DNA from 3 places in the Paenibacillus terrisolis genome. Region 2 is predicted to be linked to each of the others. Evidence: riboswitches for the same ligand, from Rfam matches in the RefSeq annotation. Region 2 holds a riboswitch; each other region holds the start of a gene.

Evidence for each region. A riboswitch is a leader RNA that binds a small molecule or an ion and turns the genes downstream of it on or off. The one in region 2 is predicted to bind glycine.
Region 1: another riboswitch for glycine. It lies ahead of ACI48K_RS17640 (amino acid permease); the one in region 2 lies ahead of gcvT (glycine cleavage system aminomethyltransferase GcvT).
Region 3: another riboswitch for glycine. It lies ahead of sdaAB (L-serine ammonia-lyase, iron-sulfur-dependent subunit beta); the one in region 2 lies ahead of gcvT (glycine cleavage system aminomethyltransferase GcvT).

What each region holds. Positions count from the first base shown of each region.
Region 1 is NZ_JBKFGG010000022.1:57,789-65,674, reverse strand. Features, by position in the region: gene ACI48K_RS17655 (hypothetical protein) at 202-543, opposite strand; gene ACI48K_RS17650 (CPBP family intramembrane glutamic endopeptidase) at 611-1,336, opposite strand; gene ACI48K_RS17645 (pyridoxamine 5'-phosphate oxidase family protein) at 1,396-1,881, opposite strand; gene ACI48K_RS17640 (amino acid permease) at 2,047-3,423, opposite strand; glycine riboswitch at 3,571-3,650, opposite strand; gene ACI48K_RS17635 (LbetaH domain-containing protein) at 3,783-4,448, opposite strand; gene ACI48K_RS17630 (histidine kinase N-terminal 7TM domain-containing diguanylate cyclase) at 4,480-6,195, opposite strand; gene ACI48K_RS17625 (CD3324 family protein) at 6,391-6,648, opposite strand; gene ACI48K_RS17620 (hypothetical protein) at 6,662-7,702, opposite strand.
Region 2 is NZ_JBKFGG010000012.1:75,059-82,944, forward strand. Features, by position in the region: gene gcvPA (aminomethyl-transferring glycine dehydrogenase subunit GcvPA) at 1-1,252, opposite strand, end outside; gene gcvT (glycine cleavage system aminomethyltransferase GcvT) at 1,256-2,404, opposite strand; glycine riboswitch at 2,524-2,652, opposite strand; glycine riboswitch at 2,656-2,771, opposite strand; gene gcvH (glycine cleavage system protein GcvH) at 2,972-3,367, shown strand; gene mtnB (methylthioribulose 1-phosphate dehydratase) at 3,425-4,099, opposite strand; gene proC (pyrroline-5-carboxylate reductase) at 4,136-4,996, opposite strand; gene ACI48K_RS12575 (glutamate-5-semialdehyde dehydrogenase) at 5,018-6,265, opposite strand; gene proB (glutamate 5-kinase) at 6,638-7,744, opposite strand.
Region 3 is NZ_JBKFGG010000001.1:297,826-305,711, reverse strand. Features, by position in the region: gene ACI48K_RS01410 (S8 family serine peptidase) at 1-2,390, opposite strand, end outside; glycine riboswitch at 2,961-3,071, shown strand; gene sdaAB (L-serine ammonia-lyase, iron-sulfur-dependent subunit beta) at 3,281-3,946, shown strand; gene sdaAA (L-serine ammonia-lyase, iron-sulfur-dependent, subunit alpha) at 4,005-4,886, shown strand; gene ACI48K_RS01395 (response regulator transcription factor) at 5,641-6,330, shown strand; gene ACI48K_RS01390 (sensor histidine kinase) at 6,327-7,358, shown strand; gene ACI48K_RS01385 (ABC transporter ATP-binding protein) at 7,475-7,886, shown strand, end outside.

The DNA of each region.
Region 1 (7,886 bases), on a different contig from region 2:
TTCTATGTCAGCATTATGTTATCCTGCAATCGCTTGCTCGGAAACTTGTTACTCGAACAAAGCTTGCTTCACCCTGCCAAGCTGCAGCAAGTGATGACGACAATGCATTTCAACTAGCGGCAAAAACCACACTCTCCGCTCGTTTAGGCCGCCCAGGCCGCCGAACCGAAAATGGGGCACATTGGTAGCCGGGAAGCACCTTTAATTCATAACCAATAATAGCAGTACGATTCCATTACCTATAGCTGTCGCAAAAGGACCCCACGTTTTAAACGTATTTTTCGCCTTCATACCTATAAATCCATCAAAAAATTGCACGCCAATCATGGCAATCGATACGGCAAATAAATAGGGATCACTCTCGTAAATAAAAGCAACGACGCTTGCCAACACAAGCGAAAAACTCCTGGATACCGCGTACATCGCATTCAGAAGGGAGTGGTCACTTTGTTTTTTCGCTTTTAAATAGGCATCTATGGAAAACCCAAAGCTTGTGACAGCACTGATCAAAGTAACCGCCGCGCATAAGTAAAAAAATATCATACCTATTCTCCTTTGATTAAGAACCTTGTCATTTTCTCCCATCCACTATGCAAAACGACTCGTTCTTCTACTTGACCATGAAATAAAATGTAAGATAGTTTACCAATCTAATAATAAAATCGGAATAGTTATGACAAACCACTGCAGTTAATATACTTTTTGTTCTTATGTATGTAAATGCATAAAACACACCCAAAATAAAAGCAGTCATTAATTGAACAACATCATATGTGATGGTTAATGGCGACCATGACGCAACATAGATATGTCCATAGGAGAAACACAGCGCTGAGATAAGCACAACCCATATCCTGGTGTTTCTATCGCTCAAATCCTTGTCCTTAAACGCTGTGAGAAGCAGAAACTGAATCACAAAAACTCTAAATAAGGGTTCTTCACCTACGCCCGGCAATAAACCATATGCAAGAATATCCTGAACGGCATGAAAAATCGACTCGTTTGACACTCCTGCTGTTAAAGCATCAATTCCGATCCATTTGTAAATAGCGAACCATGAAATGGCCACAGCGATAGGGAACGCTATTAAAAAAAAGGAGATGTACCTAATGCCCATTTTTAAATTTTGAAGATTAAACCCTAATTCCTTAAGCGTCTTTTTGAAAACCAGCTTATAACCAATGAAAGTTACGGCAACCTGAAAGATATACCATAAAATGAATCGAGCAATATCTTCTTCAATTCCCAGCAAGGAAAAAACCGTAACAAAATATCCTGACGGCCCCCGGTAGTCATTAGAAAGAAAGTTGACTAAATGTTGGATAGCATATAACACAACCGGCAAAATAATGACCCACGCAATTCTATGAATAATCCTTTTAACCTTGATTAAAATCATAACGAATCGTGCGATGAACGCTCATCATATTTATGAAATTTATAAGGGGAAATTGATTGATAATACTCTAAATCAAATATCAGTTCATCTCTATTCATTTCTCCTAACGATGGATTATAGTTCCAAACTACCAGAGGACTTATTTCATATAATTCGTTGTTCGTCTTTTCAAATACTGAAGCATATTGGGGAAAACGTTTATCATAAATTCCTCTCTTATTTCCATACTCCATACTGCCATATGGAACCATCTTGGCAATCCCATGAATTTGCAATGTTCCAACAGATATTGCCACATACGGATTTACTGCAATATTTCTGCATTTTGAAGTATCGGAATAACTTCCAAAATAAAAATGCAAGCTTTCATCATATGCAAAGCAAACCACTGAATTATCCGGATATTTATTGTTCGATGTTGCTAGATAAAGGAGTTTTTCTCTTTCCAATATGCGAAAAGCAGTATTAAGATCGAGTTCCATGCTTTAACCTCCATATCGTCGCACAAGAATTTTGTAAATTTCCAGAAACATACATATTTTACCAAACATATGTTCCGATATCAAGATGCATTCGCGGCAGACTTATCGTATCATTTATAAAATTATAATCGAAAGACACCTGGGTGGGTGCCTTTCCAATTTAGATCACAGCTGATTCTGTACCGGTACTTTGTCGCTCTTTTCCTTCCCTTTTCTGCCTGCATGCAGCGCAAACAGCAGAATAAACCACAGAGGCGTCAACAATAACGCCGGACGTGTTTCCTCAGCGAACAGCATAATTACGAGAATGACGGCAAACAACGCGAGGACCACATAATTGATAAACGGCGTAAACGGCGCTTTAAACTTTGATTTTGCCTGTAATTCCGGCTTGGTTTTCTTATACCGCAAATGGCAGACGAGCACGACGCCCCAGACCCAAATGAAGCAAATGGCGCTGATGGTGGTCACGATGCCGAAAGCTTGCTCCGGAATCAGCTTGCTCAGCAGAGCTCCCACAGACAGCACAATCGTGGATATCAACAACGCGCTGCTCGGTACATGATTTTTATTCAGTTTCGCGAAACGGGACGGCGCCTGGTTGTTTTTGCCCAGATTATAAAGAATCCGGCTGGTCGAAAACATCCCGCTGTTGCATGCGGAAGCGGCTGAAGTCAAGACGACAAAGTTGATAATACCTGCGGCAATCGGAATTCCCACCAAGCTGAACGTTTTAACGAAAGGACTTTCCGATGCGTTAAGCTGGGTCCAAGGGTTGATGCACAGCAACGCGATCAACGCGCCTACGTAGAAAAATAAAATTCTTAACGGAATTTTGTTGATCGCCGATGGGATGTTTTTCTTCGGATTCGAGGTTTCCGCCGCCGATACGCCTACCAATTCCACACCGACATAAGCGAATACGACCATTTGGAAAGAAAGCAGGAAACCCGAGATCCCGTTTGGAAACAATCCCCCGTGGCCCCAAATATTCTTGACGGAAACCGCGCCCGCATCCGTTTTGAATCCGATCACCAGCAAGATGACCCCAATGGCAATGAGCGCGAGAATCGTCACAACCTTGATCAAGGCAAACCAAAACTCCAATTCTCCGAAGTTCTTGACGGTGAGCAGATTGAGAGCCAATAAGATGACCAAGCAGACGATTGCAGGGATCCATTGCGGGATGTCAAACCAATATTTGACGTATACCCCAACGGCAATCACATCGGCCATCGCCGTCATAATCCAGCAAAACCAATAGGTCCATCCGGTGACAAACGCGGCCCGCGGACCAAGATAGTCTTCGGCAATGTCCGTAAAAGATTGATATCCCGCTTTGGATAGCAAAAGTTCTCCCAGTGCCCGCATCACAAAAAAGACGGCGATCCCCACGATGAGATAAGCGAAAATAATAGACGGCCCCGCCAGCGATATCGCTTTGCCCGATCCCAAAAACAACCCGGTCCCGATAGTACCGCCAATAGCAATGAGCTGAACATGCCGGTTTGCCAAATCTCTCTTTAATTCTTGCTGCGCCAAACCCAACTCCCCCTTAATCGAAATTTATGATTTTATGTGAAAAAATGAACAAGGAAAAACGACAATAAAAAAGAGATTGGATGCGCTCCAATCTCTTCGGTCATCAGAATAATAAATAAGTTTTGTTACGTATAACAAATAGATATTTAATACTCTTCTGTCCTTTTGCCTGAGATTGTGAACCCTTCGGCGCCGCGGAACTCCGCGGTCTCTCCAGAAGCTGCTCCTGCTACAGTACGACCCATAGCAATCATAGCTTGCTTATTATTTAATTTTTAACGTTGACGGTCACTTTAATTTTTTTCAATACTACTCGTTGTCACATGCTTTGTCAACAATAATTCATGGAACGCGGCCCTTCAGAGGTGATTGCAGGCAAGTCCGCATGAGCACCGGTGCCGTCCGAACATAAGAGGATAGCTGGACGAAAATTCGCGGTTGACTTGCTGAACTTCTTTCGCGAAAGCTTTATCATCCGGCGGAACGGGGGATAATTCATCGGCCTTCTGCTGCGTGTCGATAATCGCGCCCGGCGGAACAAACCGGTTATCGCCGATGACGATCTTTCCTGTGACCATGGCGTCGTTCGAAATATAAGTCCCTTCTCCGACGATGGCCTGGAAAACGAGAGAGTGAAATCCAACGAACACCCCTTCCCCGAGAAAGACGGGACCATGAATAATCGCTCCATGCGCCGCAGTGACGGAACGATCCATGTAAATCGAATACGGCCTCCCGTTAACCTGAACTTTGCCGTCTTTTAGGCCGTGAAGAATGACTCCGTCCTGCAAGTTGCTTCCTTCCCCGATATAAAAAGGCGTGCCTTCGTCGGCGCGGATGCTGACATTCGGCGCGATAAAAGTATTAGCTTTGACGGTAACATCTCCGATTACGCTTGAGAACGGACCGACAAACGTCCCTTCTTCAATATGCGGCTCCGTCGTCTGCGGGTTAAAGCTTGTAACTGGATTTGGACTGATAAACATGACCCAGTGGTTATAGGGTCCTTCCGGATAGGCGTGCAAATGACTCGGTCCTCCTTTTGCAACCATACATTTAATTCAATGTATGTGGTTGGCTAAAGAAAGGCGACAGCCTAAAATCGGCAAGCTCGATCCGGTTGCGTCCGTTGGTCTTGGCTTGATAAAGCGCCCTGTCCACTTCCGCTAGGAGCCTGATTAAATACCCGTCCAGGTTGTCGGGCACTGGCTGGTCATCGAAATCCTCGATAGTCAGAACCCCCATGCTGACTGTAATCGCAATAGGCTCGTCCTCACGTTCCACTACAATTAGATTCGATTCCACCAACCGTCTTACTTGTTCCGCCAATTGTTCCGCGGTTTGGCGGTCCGTATCCGGAAGATAAATCATGAACTCCTCCCCGCCGTATCTGGCCAAAATATCAGAACTGCGGATGGATTGCTTAACGATTTGAGCGGTGCTGTAAAGGACCTCATCTCCGATCACATGTCCATATCGGTCATTGATCGTTTTAAAGAAATCAATATCGAAGAGAATCAACGAAAACGGCGTCCGATATCGAATATTTGCCTCAACCTCAAGCGTCAGATGCTGGGTTAAATAATGACGGTTGTAGCAGTTCGTCAAACCATCCGTAAGCGCCATTTCCTTCAGTTTTTGATTGGCCTCGAACAATTCGTGGCGAATGCTGTCCAGTGAACGGTTTCGCTCCTGAAGAAGCTCATTCTGCCGATTCATTTCTTGAACAAGATACCGCTCCTGGGAAACATCCTGAAACGTAATGATGCGGCCGATATGCACCCGGTTCGCATCAACAATTGGCGAAGCTTGCAGGATAAAATGCCGCACGGTTTCTTGCTTGACGATAATTTCGATTTGAGCAAATGTATCCTCTTTATGCTTATACTGGTCCAGAAACTTCCCGCTGCTGCCGGCCGTACGAACGGACCCAAGGAATTCCTCGATATCAAAATGGTCGCCTAAATTCAGATCTTTCAAAAACCGCAAGGCTTTGTTGACTTCAACAATGGATTCATGCTCGTCCAATACAAGAATTCCATACGGAATCGTATTGATGATGTCCTCATGAGCGATGGAGACCAGATCGAACACATTGTATCTCTTAATGACATATGCGAAAAATAGAACGGAAAGAAAAATCCCCACGGAAGTCAGCCCCGGAATGATAGGCAGCCATTTCCTCAGGACAACGTTAAGAAGCAGGTCGGTGCAAGCAAATGCGGTCAGTACGAAGATTCCCCACAACGTGATCTTGACTTGATTTTTAATCGTCAATAACGTTTTGGAACAACGAAGCGCCCGAAACAGAAAATAGAGAGAAGCAAAAAAGTAGCTCAACAATATGGCGATCATGACCCAGAACCATGGACCGTATGCTCTATGTATGTAGCCGCCCTCCAGCGGACGGACAAAACTATGATGTGGGTTCATAATCACGCCGGCCGCAGCGATAACCGCGGGTACAACCATCAGAAAAAGCGTTTTGTTGCCAAACTCGTCCGAATTGCCGGTCAGAAAAATCGTAAGCAGAAGCCAGCCGCTCCCGAGCATGGAGAGGGAGACAAAAGACATGGTGACATATAGCAGCTGCAGCTGCGAGTCCTGCGTAACGTCCGTGGCAAATTGGCACAAGGGCCAAAACATCATGAAGAAATGAAACAGGAAGTAAACTTTGCGTAAGTTGGTAATCCTGACGGTAGCAAAAACATAGAAAAATAAAGCAAACAACAGGAGGAACAAAAAGAGATCATACCATACCGATAAGTTCACAAAACATCTCCTTTTTATCCGACAGCTTTATATAGTAGTTCTTATGTAGTAGTTCTTTTATATTATATTCTTCAATAGTGGATATTAAAATATTTAATTTAACTGAAGTTTATCGCGATATTAACGAAATCAGTAAGAAAAAAGCCAGTATCCTATCAGAAACGAATCTGACGATGCTGGCCAAACGTATACGAATTATTTGTAAACTATTTTCCTGATCGTCTCTGCTGAAAGGCTGTATTCCTCAGCAAGTTCATCGATAGTTGTTTTATGGAAATATTTGAGCTTTATTTCTTCATTGCGCTGTTTGTAAAACATTCTTGCCCCTGAACCATTCCCCCACTTTTTACGCTCCAGGCTGCTTGGAATATATAGGGTTTCACCGGAAGCGTATTTCTGAACCTCTTTTAAAAGTTCGTCCGGAAGGATCTCTGATGCATTTCTGTATTTCATCAAATGCACCCCGCTAACTATTCTTTGCCAAAAATTGCTCCAGCGTTTCATACTTATTCAGAACAACGCCATGATTTTCAATTTCGGAAATGATATACTGCTCCACATCCTGTGCCCTTTGTTTAAAAACACTGAGATTTTCGGCATCAAAACTCCCGAGCAAATCCATTTCATGCAATCCAAATTCCTCTTTGATTATGTTGAGTTCGTGCTGCAAGTTAATAGCGTCCGGGAAAACTCTCTTGTAATTTTGAGCCTCGCAGTGATAATAGATTCTTCGCCACATTAAAGAACCTTCCTCATACCAGCCTGCTAAGTTCTCAAAGTTGGTTGATTGTGTTTCCCCAATCTTTGACTGTTTGTGAGCCGCGATAAATTTTCGAGCTGTGCTGATGATTTCATGGCTGAGACTTTTCAATTCTGGGGCCGTCTTTGCTTTGACTATTGCATCGAAATAGGTGATGAAATCTTCAGGTATTTCTTTCATCTGTGCCAGCTCCAAGGTCTCCAAATCAAGTCTCTGTCTAAAGTAGGTTCCATTGATGCAAGCGACGGCAATTGAAAGATAACGGGCAATAAATCCCGCTGCCATCCTCACCTTGTAAAGCGAATCTTCAAACATCAGAGTACGGTAAATCTCCATAGCGGCATCCAGCTTCTCAAGAGCCTTTTTCAACATGAAATCTTTATCTTGCAAGTTGGCCTTCAGCTTTTCTTGCATGGCTATAAAATGATTCTTGTCTTCTTCACTCCGGGAATACAAAATTTGGGCGTCGCCTAAGCCGAATGTGAAATCGTCATTAAAATCCGCCATATTCTCGATGCGTTGCCATGAACGAGGATACAGATCATGTCCTACACCGTCGATGATGAAGGTCTGCGCCAGCTTATTTCCATTTTCATTTGCGGGTACAAAATAGTCAAAGCACTCACCGTGGCAATCATCTTCCAACGAATGCCCTGAGATTGCGATCAGTAGAGCGACATCGTCTTTGTATTTCTTCTGTATTTGTGTGATAGCCCAGTTTGTCAGTTCTTTTTGGGTTGGTTTCATTTTTTGGTCACCTCATCGTTTGTAACGTTAAGCAACGGCCGTTCGCTTATAAGTTGAGTATAGAAGCATTAGAAATTCAGAACAATGCCGATAATTGTTGTAAGAATTCTTGCCCGAAGGGAACTTTCCTGCCCGCAATTTTAAAAAACAATTTGATCATTGACCCCTTATATAGGGTGAATTA
Region 2 (7,886 bases):
TGCGGCCGAGATCATAGCCTCCGATGAATCCGGCATCCAGCAGCTGTTGCTGCAGCCGTTCCGGATCGGCTCCGTCCGGGAGCTTGATGGCAAATTCGTTAAAGGTTGGCGCGGTGAAAGCCGCGCCGACTCCGGGAATCGAGCTTAAGCGTTCCTTGGCGTAGCGGCTTTTTTGCAGGTTGAGCTCCGCTACCTCGGCCATGCCTTGCTTGCCCATCACCGACATGTAGACGGAGGCGGCCAGAGCGAGCAAAGCCTGATTGGAGCAGATGTTGGAGGTCGCTTTTTCCCGGCGGATATGCTGCTCGCGCGCCTGCAGCGTCAGCACGAAGCCGCGTTTGCCGTTCCGGTCGGTCGTTTGTCCGACGATCCGTCCGGGAATCCGGCGCATATGGGCTTCGGAAACGGCGAAAAATCCGCAGGTCGGTCCGCCGAACGAAGGCGCGATGCCAAGCGGCTGGGCGTCTCCGACGACGATGTCTGCGCCAAGCTTGCCGGGCGCTTCCAACAGGCCAAGCGACAGCGGATTGGAGCTGACGATCAGCAGCCCCTTGCGGGCGTGGATGATCTCGGCGACTTCGCGCAGGTCTTCGACCGAGCCGAAGAAATTGGGGTTTTGCACCAGAACGGCCGCGGTATCGTCCGTGACGGCAACTGCCAGCGCTTCGAGGTCGGTCACGCCGTTCTTCCAGCCCACTTCGACGATGTCGAGGTTAAGGCCGTGAGCGTAGGTGGCCAGTACTTCCCGAGCCTCGGGATGCACCGTCCGCGAAACGACAAGCCGTTTCCGGCGTGTTGCCGAGGCCGCCAGCGAGCCGGCTTCCGCCAGAGCGGTTGCCCCGTCGTACATGCTCGCGTTGGCGACCTTCAGGCCGGTCAGTTCGCAGATGTAGGATTGGAATTCGAAAATGGCCTGCAGCTCGCCTTGGCTGATTTCTGGCTGATAGGGCGTGTAGGCCGTATAAAATTCCGATCGGGAAACGACATGCTGAATGACGGAAGGAATATGATGGTCATAGATACCGGCTCCAAGAAAGCTGACATAGCGGTCGGTATCCGCGTTTTTATCCGACAGGGCGCTCATATGCCGGGTCAGCGCATATTCGTCCAACTGCGAGGAAAGCGGCAACTCACCCTGAAAGCGAACCCTTTCGGGAATATCCCTAAACAGCTCCTCCACGGATTCCACGCCGATCACGTCCAGCATTTCGCGGCGGTCTTGTTCGGTTAATGGCAAATAACGATGGCTCATCGATTAGTTCTCTCCTTTCGAGGACGGGGAATGCGAAGCCGAAGGACGGCGGTAAAAAGGAATCGGCACGACCTTGGCCTGCAGGCGCTTGCCGCGGATTTCCACTTCCAGCGGCGTATCGATTGCGGCATACGCGCTGTCTACGAGCGCAAGCCCCAGATTTCGTTTTTGCGTCGGCGATTGGGTTCCGGTTGTCACTTCTCCAATCGGGGACTCCCCATGGGGCGCAAACACCGGATAATGGGTGCGGGGAATGCCGCGATCGATCAGCTCAAGTCCGACCAGACGGCGGGGAATACCGTTTTGCCGCTGCGCTTCAAGCGCCTCGCGCCCTAGAAAATATCCTTTGTTCAGCTTCACGAACCGGGTTACGCCGGCTTCCAGCGGGGAAATCGACTTCGACAGCTCCTGTCCGTACAGCGGAAGGCAGGCTTCGAAACGCAATGTGTCTCTCGCGCCGAGCCCCACCGGAATCAAACCCATGGGCTCCCCGGCCCGCATCACGATATCCCATAACGCAGGGGCATCGGTTGCAGCCGCGTACAGTTCAAAACCATCTTCGCCGGTATAGCCGGTGCGTGACAGCAGCACCTTGATGCCGCCTACATTCGCCTCGGGCAGAAAACGGAAGGGGCCAATGCTCGCAAGTTCTGCCGCTCCTTCATAAACCGAGGACAGGATTTGCAGAGCCAGGGGGCCCTGCAGCGCGAGCAGTGCCGTGGCATCGGATGCATTGCGCAAGGTCACGCCGGAAGAGGGGAGGTGCCGCTGCAGCCAATCCCAGTCTTTGCCGATATTCGAGGCATTCACGACCAGCATGAACTTGTTTTCGGCCAGTTTGTAAACAAGCAAATCGTCCACAACGCCGCCGTCAGGATAGCACATCAGCGTATACTGGGCTTTGCCGGGTTCCAACGCCGTTACGTCGTTGGTCGTCATTTTTTGCAGAAAGCTTTCGGCTTCCGGGCCTTCGGCCCAAAATTCCCCCATATGCGAAACGTCGAACAATCCCGCGCGCTCTCGGACCGCTTCGTGTTCTTTTTGAATCCCGCTGAACTGCACCGGCAGCTCCCAACCGCCAAAATCAATGCATCTTGCATCCGGGTATTTAGCGTACGTTTCATAAAGCGGCGTTCTGAGCAGATCGGTCATCATCATCACCTCAAATGAGCCTTGAATCGGCCGTATTTTCGATTTTTGAGCATAAAAAAACAGGCCAAAGAAATCTCATGCCCCATAAGCCAAAAAGAAGGCATGCGGATTTGCTTCGGCTCTGTCCTTTGTACCTGAGAGTTACCCTGCACGCGTCTTGGCATGGCCGCCAGTATGGCAACCGAATCCGCAATTGCAGGTATCCCCTTGGGTGATCCGCCGGTTATTCACACGGATTCTCTCCAGAGATGCGTCCGGCAGAAGTCCTTTTGCCTGAGAGATTCACCGCCAATAAGACGGCTTGCTCCTTCGGCGTTACTTGCGTATCGGCTGCGGCCGATACCGTAATCTCTCCTTCTGCCCTCAACCGCTGATTACACATCCATTAATACCTAAAACCAGGCCTTGTGTCAATAAAGTTATCATAAAAATTTTTATTATTTCGGAATAAGCATAAGGATAGCGTTTACATTGGGCCGTTCATATTAATTATGTTAATTATATTGACATGCATGATAGATTTGGAATAATCTGAACGTGAAGATTTGGAAATGAGGAGGAAGTACGGTGGCAAATGAGATCAAGGATCAATTTTGGTACAGCGATGAGCATGAATGGGTGCATGATCTAGGGGACGGAACGGTAAAAATCGGCATCACGGATTTTGCCCAGCATCGTCTCGGAGACATCGTGTTTGTGGAGCTTCCGGACGCAGGGCAGGAAGTGGAAGCCCAGGACGGGATCGGAACCATCGAATCCGTTAAAACGGTGGCCGATTTGTTTACGCCTGTTAGCGGAACCGTGCTGGAAGTGAATGGAGAGCTGGAATCCGCTCCGGAGCTCGTGAACGACGAACCGTACGAGGGCGGCTGGATGGTGCGCATTCGCCTCGCCGAACCGCCGGAAGCGGCTTTCTCCAAATTGCTGGATGCCAAAGGGTACGAGGAGTTTCTGGAAAAATAAGGATGGATTTCATCCAAGTTCAACGCGCTCCAAAAATGATGTAATAACCGATACGGTTCAGTTTCTCCCCGGGAGCAGCAGGGACCGATACATCACCTCAAAAATGAATTCAAAAGACTCCAGGCGGCGTGCCGCTTCCGAGGCGTTCCCTCCCCAGACGAAGATGCCGTGTCCCTGCAAAAGCAGGCCGGGCACGTCCGGATTGAGGGCGGCGGGAATCTGCTTCGCAGTATAGGAAATATCGTCATGATTGGGTAAAATCGGGATGCGGTGCGCCGCATCTTTTTCCCATATTCCCAGTTCTTTGATTTGCTCAATGCCTTGGAGGGGAACATATCCCAGGTCCCCGTAGCGCTCGCTGAGCACGTTGTTGAACACGGTATGTACGTGACAAATTGCGCCGCATCCGGTCATGCGGTATATTTTCGCGTGGACCTGGGTTTCGGCGGGGCAGCCAAGGCCGGTCTTCTCGCACGGAACACCCGAAGCGTCAACGAACAGGAAATCCGCCTCGTTAGCGATCGGAATGGACGGATATCCCTGCTTGTGTGTAACGCTGCCGCCGGATGAAACGGCGAAATGGAAAACGTCCGGCTTGAAACCGCCGACGCGAACGGACAAATTTCCGCTGCCGCCGGGAAACCAGCCGCGAGCGGCAAATTGCTCCTTCACGCTGCGGAGATCGGCAAGTGCGGCGAGCTTCTCTTCCCATGGGATCTTGGCAAATTCCACGCAGGGCGTCCTCCTTTTCGGATAGTTTGAGCCAGCTTACAGCAAAACCTCTTTCACGGCTTCGCCCATTTCACGGGCGCGCTCGGCGCAGCGGATCATCGCGGAGCGGACGTTATCCGAAAATCCTCCGGCGTCCAGCACTTCGATGGCAGCTTGCGTCGAGCCGTTCGGCGACGTGATGTCGGCGCGCAGCTTGGCCGGTTCTTCGCCGGTTTGCGCCATCATCGAGGCCGCGCCAAGCACCGTTTGCACAGTCAACTCCCGGGCATGCTCCGGCGTCAGGCCGCCTTCGATGCCCGTGGCGATCATGGCTTCCATCATATAATAAATATATGCGGGACCACTCCCGGATACAGCCGTTAATATTTCCATTTTTTCCTCAGGGATGACGCTAACCGTTCCAACGGCTTCAAATATGGACATCACCCGGGATATCTGCTCCTCCGATACCTCGTCCGAAAAAGCAACCCCGGTTGCACCGAGGCCGATCGAACTGGATGTGTTGGGCATGGTCCGGGCTACCGGCGCTTTGACGCCGAGCAGGGCCTGCAAGGTATCGATCGATATTCCGGCGATGACGGAAACGACCAGCTGTCCTTCGCGAAGCAAAGGTCCCAGCCCCTTGAGCGTTTGGCCGGCATCCTTCGGTTTCATGGCGAGGACGATGATCGCAGCGTTTTGCAGGTGCCCAAGCTTTTCTTCTTCACGGTTTCCGGTAATGACACCGTAACGCGTGGACAAATACTCCAGCCGTTCCCGGCTGGAGCGATTCAGCATAACGATTTGTTCGGGCGCTGCAACATTTTTGTGAATAAGCCCGCCGACGATGGCTTCGGCCATGGAGCCCGCGCCGTAAAAGCAGATGGAACCTTGTGTTGCGGATGGATTTGAGTTCATGGGTATAGCCTCCTGTTGTTCTTATTTCCGGATTTGTCCGTTGCCTTGGATGATATATTTAGTTGAAGTTAATGCCGGCAATCCCATAGGTCCTCGGGCATGGAGCTTCTGCGTGCTGATGCCGATCTCGGCGCCAAAGCCGAATTCGAATCCGTCCGTAAAACGGGTCGAAGCGTTGTGGTACACGGCGGCCGCGTCGATATCCTGCAGAAATCTTTCGGCATTGCTTCGGTCTTCCGTCACGATGCATTCCGAATGCTTTGTTCCGAATCTACGGATATGGGTCAAAGCTTCGTCGACGTTATGGACGATTTTAATATTCAGAATGTAATCGTTATATTCCGTAGCGTAGTCTTCATCGGTCGCCGGAATGGCCCAAGGGATCAGCGCTTTTGCCGCTTCGCAGCCTCTCAATTCCACGCCGGCGGCTTTGAAACGGTTCGCCAGATCGGCCAGATGCCGGACGGCGAAGTCTTGGTGCACCAGCAGCGTTTCCATGGAATTGCACACCGAAGGCCGTTGAACCTTGGCATTCAGCGAAATTGCCGCAGACATTTCCAGGTCGGCGGACGCGTCAAGATACGTATGGCAAATGCCCGCTCCCGTCTCGATAACCGGTACGGTGGCGTTTTTCACGACGTTTTGAATCAAGGAGCTGCCTCCGCGCGGAATCAATACGTCAAGCAGTCCGTTCAGTTTAAGCATTTCATCGACGGAATCGCGGCTTGGATCCTCGATCAGCTGCACGGCGTCGCGGGGCATTGAAGTCGAATCCAGCGCCTCGTGAATGACCTCCACGATTTTGCGGTTGGAGGACAGAGCGGAGGAACCGCCTCGCAGTACGACGGCATTTCCGGTTTTGAGGCATAGGCCGGCGGCGTCAACCGTCACGTTGGGACGAGCTTCGTAAATGATTCCGATTACGCCCAGCGGTACTCTGCGTTTGACGATATGGAGCCCGTTGGGCCGATCGATTTCCTCAAGGAGCTCTCCGACCGGATCGGGCAGTTCGGCGATTAACCGAAGTCCTTCGGCAATTCCTTTGATCCGCTCTTCGCTCAGCGCAAGCCGGTCCAGCATGGAGGCGGATGTTCCGTTCTCGCGTCCGCGCTGAAGATCCTCCCGGTTTGCGGCGAGAATTTCTTCGCTTTTTTCGACCAGCGCACCCGCAGCAGCCAATAAGGCCGTGTTTTTCTGCTCGGCGGTCAACCGATTGAGTATGGCGACGACTTCTCCGGCGAGTATAGCCTTTTCCCGCACTTCACTCATTTTGCATACCTCCTTTTTAATGTGAACATTTTGCCTAATTCTGTTTTTGAAATCATGGCTTCATGCCGAAAGCGTTAATCGAGAACGGTGCTTGACAAGAACCTGTAGCGAACGAGCGAACGTTAATCTTCTAACGAACCGAAATGCCGTTATTTTGGCGAATTCCGGCAGGACAAATAAAGATTCCTGGGTCCGTCAGAACATGAATCGCTGACTTTGGAGGCAAATAAGAGCGCTACAGTTCGTTAGGCGAGAAAAGCCGCCGCTTCCTCGTCGATCCGTCGTCAAGCCCTGATTTCTAACATCGAAAGAATATTAACACGGCTGCCGTTATACGTGTTCAATCTTTAGCTCAATTTGTATGGCGGGACATCACGACTTTAGCGAAATCCACTCATCGCGGTGAATGACTTCGAGCCGGTGAACGGTTTCCATTTTTTTTACGACCTCGGCGCTCGGCAGACCTTTGATCTCCGTCATTTGGTCGGCGTCGTAATTGACAATCCCGCGGCCCAGTACTTCACCGTCTTGGTTCAGCACTTCTACGACATCTCCCGTATGAAAATGGCCGCCCGAGGCCTTGACGCCAACGGGCAGAAGGCTTCGTCCGCCGCGAATCAGCGCCTCTTCGGCTCCGGCGTCGACGGTCAGCGAGCCAAGCGGGGTAGAGAAGAAGCCGAGCCATTGCTTTTTCTGGGACAACCCCGTTCCGTGCGGCTCGAAGTAGGTTCCTTGTCCGTCTCCCCTGAGCGCCTTCACGAGTTCGCCGGATTGATCCGCCTTGCCGACGAACACCGGAACACCGCCAAGCGAGGCGATTTTGGCCGCATCGATCTTGGAACGCATGCCGCCCGTCCCGACCGAGGAACCGGCGCCGCCGGCGATCGCGCAGATCTCGTCGGTGATTTCCCCGACCCGGTCGATCCGGACCGCTTTTGGATCCCGGCGCGGATCATCGGTGTAGAGTCCATCCATATCCGTTAGTATGATCAGATGATCGGCTTTGATCAGATTGGCGACCAGCGCGGACAACGTGTCATTGTCCCCGAATTTCAGCTCGTCGAGCGAAACGGTGTCGTTCTCGTTAATAATCGGCAGCACATTCCGCTTCAGCAGCTCTTCGAGGGCCATGCTGGCGTTCCCCGTCCGTTTGCGGTTCTGAAAATCGGATCTTGTCAGCAGCACCTGCGCGGCGATCACGCCGTGAGCGGCCAGCTCTTCGCGGTACGCCTGCATCAGCAGGGCCTGCCCGACGGCGGCCGCCGCTTGCTTTTCGTGCAGCAGCTTCGGCCTTTCAAAATAGCCGATTTCGCGGAAGCCTGCCGCCACGGCGCCCGAAGTAACCAGCAGGGGCTGATAGCCGGCTTGGCAGAGCCCGGCCAGCTCGGCCGCGAAATAATTGACGGCTTTCCGGTTTAGTCCTCCTTCCGACGAAGTCAGCGAACTGCTCCCGATTTTAACGACGATACGGCCTTGCATGGAGATCACTCCTCTAATTGATGAAAAGGGAAATAACCGTGGAAAAACAAAAAAACTTCCGCCTTTGCATGCAAAGGACGAAAGTGTGACTTCCGCGGTACCACCTTTTTTGATGATGTTATCATCCGACTCGAATGCCCGT
Region 3 (7,886 bases), on a different contig from region 2:
CGCAAGTCGATATACTGCGTTTTCCATCCGCCGCTCGTTCCCGTAAAGGACGCCACCGGAACAAAGGCGTAATCGCTGCCTTCCGAAGCGATGTATACCGTACCGGTGTCGCGGACGCTCTCCAGATCGTACCAATGCTTAAAGGTAAGCAGCGCTCCGTTTGGACTATCCGTCAAGTCGATCGGCGGCGCAACCAGATACGAAGCGGAGTTGGCGGCGTAGGTGCCGGTCAGATTGGTGGCGAACGCCTTTTGACCGGAATAAGCACTTCCCGGCCCGCTGACCGGAGTTCCCCATGTCCACGCGCTGCCGGTTCCTCCGGTGACGAACCCGATCGTATCGGTTTCAAAATCCTGCTCATAACCGGGCTGTACGCCGGCCGAAACCGTAACGGAATAAGGCTCGCTGTCGAATCCGTTGTTGCCGTAATCATTGACGCGGATGTAATATTCAAGGCCCGCGGTGCCAAGCAGGAACGCCGGGACGGTCGTTTCATAAATACCGTCTTTGCTTGTTCCCGAGGTGCGCGTCGCCGGGAGATACAAATAATGGCCGGTGCCTTTTTCTTTGGCGTAGAACTCAACGCTGGTTACGGCGACATTGTCGGTAACATGCGCGGTGAGCGGCACGTCAAAGCCTTGGTATACCACCGTAGGAGGCGTATGCTCAATAACCGGTTCTTCAAAATCGTCCCCGGCCGTCACGACCCTGCCGGATACGGTGCCGATTCCTTCAAGCACGGAACCGACGGCGTCGAGCGCGTTGATAATGCCGTAGCCGTAGCCGTTATTCGGCGATTCCGGATAAGTGCTGTCGGTTCGCGGCGTCGCCGTGCGGGTGATGATCTCTTCCAGCTGATCCACGGTCAGCGAATGGTTGGCCTGCAACAGGAGCGCGGCAAGCGCCGTCGTATGCGGGCCGGCCATCGAAGTGCCGTTCCAGCCGCCTTCGTATACCCCGCCCGGAACGGAAGAACGGATATTCACGCCCGGCGCGGATACCTCCGGCTTGATTTCGCCGTAAGGGGAAGGACCCAGCAAGGAGAAATCGGCCAGATTGCGGTTGATGTCCGTGGCTCCCGTAGCGAAAGCTTCCGGGTAGTTGGCCGGATTGGCTACCGAGCCCGGACCGCCGGGATTGTCTTCATCTACGTTGCCTGCGGAGAATTCGGGGAAGATTTGCGCAGCCCGCCAAGCTTGTACGATCGGCCGGAACCATTCGTCGATGCCCGGACCGCCGCCCCATGAGTTGTTGACGACATCGGGAGCAAGCTCCGGATGGAGGTTGCCGTCCTCATCCTCCGGCGCGAGCAGCCATTGCCCGCCATCAAGGATGATGGCGTCGGTCGTCGACGGGTTGAAGATGCGTACCGCAATCCACTTTGCCCCCGGCGCAACCCCGACTTGGTTCGAGCCGTCGGGTTCCGAACCGACCATGGTTCCCATGGTGTGCGTACCGTGGCCATGGGAGTCGGTCGGCAGCGACGCATGGCTATGCGGATCATACCAGCTTAGTTCGGGATCGACGATATTTCCTGATGCGTCCAGCCCGCGCCATTTTTGCCGAAGCGCCGGGTGGGTATAATCAACGCCCGTATCGAGGTTGGCGACCACGATCCCGGTACCGTCAATGCCCTTGGCCCAAACTTCGGGCGCGTTGATCTGAGCGATGTTCCACTCGACGCTGCTTGGTTTCACTGCGCCGGGAGCTGTTGCAGCCGAATCTTTTGCATCCGGCTTGTCTACGGCTGGTCCGGTTGCCGGTTCTACCGCCGGAGCGGCAGGCGTTTTGGCCTGCGTATCCACAGCCGGTGCTGCTGTCGAAGGTGAAGCCGCGGATTTGTCTACCTCTACTTTTTGCAGGAACCGCTCTTCGTTCGGCAGAATTTTTTCTACCTCAGGCAGTAAAGCGATTTGCTCCAGCACATCTTTTGTACTTGTCACCGCCATGGCATTTACGATAAAGTAGCTTTTGTAGTCTTTTACCTCGCCGGCTTTTTGCGCTTTTTGCAGGAAGCTGTCCAGAGAGAATTGTGTGCGTGACGCTGTCTCGCGCAGCGCGCTGACTACCGAAGTCCGCGCCGAAAGTTTGGCGGCCGAAGGAGTGGCTTTTTGCAGAGCGGCTTTTTGCAGAGCCAGTTTGGACACCGCTTCGGTGTCGGTTTGCTCTTTTAACTTGACGAGATAAGTAACGTAATCATCCTGTTTGAACTGCGCGTTCAGTTTGGCGTCGATTTTCGCCTCGGCCAATTGAGGGGAGCTGGTTTTCAGGTTGATTTTGCCTGAGGCGCCAGCGCTGTCGGCGGCGAAGGCTGTGGGCACGGTAGTAAGCATCAGAAGGATGGCCATACTTAGCGAAAATTGTTTGCGGAATCCCTTGAGGTTAATCAACTTTTCCACTCCCTTTACTTGGTTTTGTGGTTATTGTCGTATCCTCTTGTGGTGTTACCCGGAAACCTTTTCGTAAGTCCGGGGACGTTTTGGCGAATCGACGGGAAGATTTCGAATCGCTGTGCTTGTTCGCGAATCACCTCCTTTCAGGGGGAAGGTTTCTGACATCTTATAAGTGAATGTTGAGTAACGGATGACGGTCATGCCGATAAGGCCGGCGGAGGTTCGAAGTGATGAAGATCGTTGGTATGAAAGGTGGCTCGTCAGAACGAGATGTAGTGGAAGGTCGATGGTTCATGTTGGAAATCTCCGATGATGTTCAGGAAAGCTGACATGATGCAAGAAGTAAATTCCAGCATCCCTAATTTTAGGTAAATAATGGTTTGTTATGGACAGTATAATATCGCAAAAAAATATGCACAAGTAGCAATTTATAAAAAATACGCATATTTTCATAAGAAAATGGGAAGAAAATACTAATTTCGGGGTTGAAATGAACAAAAACCTGTGTCAGATATATTGACATAAACATTTTTTCATTTTACATTTATGACAAACTTACATTTGCGAATGACGATCATGGGAGAGCCCGTCCCTTCCCGGGGCGGCACCGAAGGAGCAAACCCGCCGATGCTGCAAATCGGCAATGAATCTCTCAGGTACAAGGACCATGATCCGACGCCACTCTGGAGAGAGCGTTTCAGCCACCAAAGGGGTACATGTCCGGATAGGCGGGGCATTAAACTTTCAGGTAACGGGGACAGAGAAAGGGCAGCGAGCCTTTTCCTGTCCTTTTCTTTGCTTACGAAAGGGCGCTTTGGCTGCGAGTTGTGGCAATACTTAAGAAATAAAGCGATTTGTGGAATAATAGCAAGCGGGAGAGATCAAAGATGAGATTTAAAAATGTGTTTTCCATTATCGGGCCGGCCATGATTGGTCCTTCCAGCTCCCATACGGCGGGGGCGGCCAGAATCGGACGCTTTGCGCGGCAATTGCTGGGGGAGATGCCTCAAGAAGCGGATATTTGCTTTTATGGTTCTTTTGCCGAAACTTATAAAGGGCATGGTACGGATTTGGCCATCGTTGGCGGCATCATGGACTACAAAACGGATGACGAGCGCATTCGCGTTTCGATCGACATGGCGGAGGCCGAGGGCTTGCAAATTCGCTTCTCAACCGGAGTGGCGCCGGGAGTGCATCCGAATACCGTGAAAATTACGCTGTCGGCCGGCGGCCGGAAAATCGAAGTGACGGGAGCCTCCATAGGCGGTGGTACCATTGTCATCCGGAATATCAACGGATTCGAAGTCAAATGCTCGGGAGAATTGCCGACGCTGGTCATCGCCCATGCCGACCGCCAGGGCGTTCTGGCCGGTATCACGGCCTTGTTCAGCAAAGGGAATGCGAACATCGGCTATATTATTACCGACCGGAAAGGAAGAACGGCCGAGGCGCTGACGGTGGTCGAGGCGGACAATGCCATCCCCGCGGATTTAATCGAAGCTATCGAGGCACTGCCCCATGTGAGCCGGGTTTCTCCCATCAATCTGACGTAATTCCGAAGGATTACCGGACAAAGAACTTCCATAAAAATGACATAAGGAGCGGTTCATCATGCGTTTTCGCAATTTGCAGGAGCTCATTGAATTGTGCGCCAAGGAGAACAAAACCATTTCGCGGATCATGCTGCAGGATCAAGCCGAGGAGAGCGGACAATCGGAAGCGGAAATCATGGCCGCGATGACGGAATATTACCAAATCATGAAATCGGCCGTGCATAAAGGGCTCACCGAAAATATCACCTCGACGAGCGGACTGACGGGCGGCGATGCGAAAAAAGTGGAGGAATATCGCCATAGCAGCGAGCCATCGGCGGGCGATATCGCTTGTCAGGCCATGGCTTACGCGCTGGCCGTCTCAGAGGTCAACGCTTCGATGGGCCGTATCGTAGCTACGCCAACGGCCGGCTCTTGCGGCATCATTCCGGGGGTGTTCGTCAGCGCGCAGGAACGGTTTGGCTGGGACGACGAATATCTGGTGCGCGGGCTGTTTTGCGCGGGAGCGATCGGGTACGTCATCGCCAACAATTCGTTTATCTCCGGAGCGGAAGGGGGCTGCCAGGCGGAAATCGGTTCTGCGATCGGCATGGCCGCCGGAGCGATGGTCGAGCTGCGCGGAGGAACGCCGGAGCAGGCCGTGCATGCGGTCGGGCTGGCCCTCAAGAACACGCTGGGCTTGATCTGCGATCCGGTCGGCGGTTTGGTTGAAATTCCGTGCATCGTACGCAACGGCTTCGGTGCAGTTAACGCGCTCGCGGCGTCCGATATGGCGCTCGCCGGCGTGCGCAGCGCGATCCCGTCCGACGAAGTGATCGACGTGATGCTCGAGGTAGGCTCGGCGATGCCAAGCCAGCATCGGGAGACCGCTCAAGGCGGCCTGGCCCAAACGCCAACGGGCCGCAAAATCATGAAAGAGCTGCGGGACCGCAAGAAATAGGATTCGTGAATAATGGCCCAATCCGAAAGTGGTGCTTAACTGGAAGATGCAGCGAACGTCAACCTTCTAACGAATCGAAATGCCGTTATTTCGGTGAAATCGTGTACTTTAGGAATGTAACGGACCGCACAGTCCTTATTTGACCTCAAAACGCGCATTTGGGGCTGTTTTGGGACAAATAAGGCTTCCTGGGTCCGTTAGAACTTAAATTTCTGCCTTTGGAGGCAAATAAGTGCGCTACAGTTCGTTAGACGAAACAGGACGACGCTTCTTCATTGATCAGTCGTCGAGTCTGATTTCTAGGCTGAGCCTAATTATTGAACAAATTAAATTCGAGCTGCCGAGAAAGCTTCGGCGGCTTTTTTTGCGCGCTTTCAAAAAATAAGTGGAACAAATGTGAAGCCTGCTAGGAAAGTGTGCGAGATGTTTCGTCCAAGGCGAAGCGTTCGCCGAAATTCCCGGATCACTCTTCTAAATAAGTTGGACTAAAGAAAGCCCACTCGGCAAGAGTGTGAAATGCTCTGGCAGAAGCGAAGCGCTCGCCTTTGTGACCGGATTTCTACCCTATTTGAATTTACTTAATCAAAGAAATCAGGGAACAACAGCGATCGGAAGAGCATTTCACACGGCTGCCTGCACAGGCGATCATAAAGTTCAAACTTATTTAAGTCCAACTTATTTCCTACTCTATTTCCTTCCCAATTGTGTATAATTATCCCGATTACAGGTCGGAAAGAAGGTTGGCTGCGCCATCATGACTACCATTCTTATTGTTGAAGATGATATAAGCCTCAATAAAGGCATTGCTCTTACGCTGGCCCAGGACGGGATCAAAATGGAGCAGGCTTATGATATGGCCGCCGCGGAGGAGCGGTTTGCCGCGGGGGATGTCGATTTGATCGTGCTTGACGTAAACCTTCCGGACGGGAGCGGTCTCGACTTTTGCGAGAAAATCAGGCGTGTCTCCCGGGTGCCGGTCATTTTTCTGACGGCCAATGACATGGAGTCGGATATTGTCACGGGCTTCGAGCTGGGAGGAGATGATTACATCACCAAGCCGTTCAGCTTGATGGTGCTGCGTTCCCGGGTGATGGCCGTGCTGCGCCGCAGCGAGTCTCATCTGGAGGACAAGCGGATTATCGGCCCGCTGGCGTTTGATTTCGGCAAAATGGAATTTCGCAAGCAGGGCCGGAACATTACGCTGAGCCGAACCGAGCAAAAATTGCTCAAAACGCTGGTGACGAACCGGGGGCAAATTTTGTCGCGGGATCAATTGCTGCAGGCCGTATGGCTGCAGGATGCCGAGTTTGTCGACGAGAACGCCCTGACCGTGACCATTAAGAGACTGCGCGCCAAAATTGAGGATGACCCCTCCAAGCCAGGATTCATCAAAACCGTCTATGGCTTGGGTTACGTTTGGGAGGAAGACGGAGCAAAGCGATGAAAAACGACGAATTCAGATTGAATCGAATTTATGCCGTTTACGGCGCGCTCTTGTGCCTGCTGATTGGCGGATTCGCAGCAGCAGCCTGGTTTTTGTCCGAAGCGAACGGCTCTATGTTGGTCATGCTTGCTTTTGCCTTGGGCGCCTCGCTGCTTATACTGGGCGGAGCTTTTATCTGGACGCTGAAAGCGAAGGTATCCAGTGTCATCCGCGCCGTGGACGATATCGTTGATGCGGCAATGGCGGGACGGCAGCGCATGACCGGCTATGCGGAGACGAATCTTTCCGCGCTGGAGAACAAGGTATTTCGCTATGTCGATCTGGCCCAAACGCGCGAGCGGCAAATGGAGATGGACCGCGGTAAAATCAAGTCGCTGATCTCGGACATATCTCATCAGACGAAAACGCCGCTTTCCGGCATTTCGTTGTACAGCGAACTGCTGGAGGAAATTCCGGATTTGGACGAGACAGCCCGAGACTACGCGGCCCATATTAAGTCCCATTCAGCGAAGCTGGACTGGCTGATCGGCTCTTTGGTCAAAATGTCGCGGCTGGAAACGGGGATCATCTCGCTGGAGCCTTTGCCTTCTCCAGTGATCGGGACGGTTACGCAAGCGGTCTCGCAGGTTTTCGCGGAAGCCGACCGGAAGGGCATCGGTATCGAGATTTCTTGCGACTCGGGCATCTCCGCGAAACATGACCCGAAGTGGACGGCCGAGGTATTTTTTAACCTGTTGGAAAACGCGGTGAAGTATAGCGATCCCGGCGGTAGCGTCCGCGTTTCGGCTCAGGCGGGAGAGATGTTCGTTCGCGTTGATGTGACCGATGCGGGCATCGGGATCGGGGAAGCGGAGTGGAATTACATCTTCAAACGGTTTTATCGGAGTCAACGCGCGGCGAAATACGAAGGGGTCGGCATTGGCTTGTTTTTGGCCCGGGAGATTGTTGCCGCCCAGGGCGGGTACATCAAGGTGAACTCTAAAATCGGTGAAGGTTCGGTGTTTTCCGTATTTTTGCCGGTCATGTGAGGAAATGTGTCAATACCGTTATTTTTCGGACACGGGGATGTCAGATTGGGCTGCTACACTAAGGTCTGTACAATGAAAGAGGTACAGACTTTTTCATTTGGGAGGCTTTTAGGGGTATGTCAATTTTGCAAATCGAACATTTGAGGAAATATTACGGCCATGGCGACACCGTCGTCAAGGCGCTGGACGGCATATCGCTGAGCGTGGAAAAAGGCGAGTTCGTTGCCATCGTTGGCACGAGCGGAAGCGGAAAAAGCACGCTGCTGCATATGCTTGGCGGACTCGACCGGGCCACGGAGGGCAAGGTGTATGTGGACGGCAACGATATTTTCGGCATGGATGACGAGAAATTGACCATTTTCCGACGCAGGTCGGTCGGGTTCGTCTTTCAAAGCTATAATCTGATTCCGATTCTGAACGTTTACGAAAATATCGTACTGCCCATCGAACTGGACGGTGCCAGCGTAGACAAAGCTTACGTGGATCAGGTCATCGCGGCGCTGGGACTTAGCGATAAGGTGAACAATC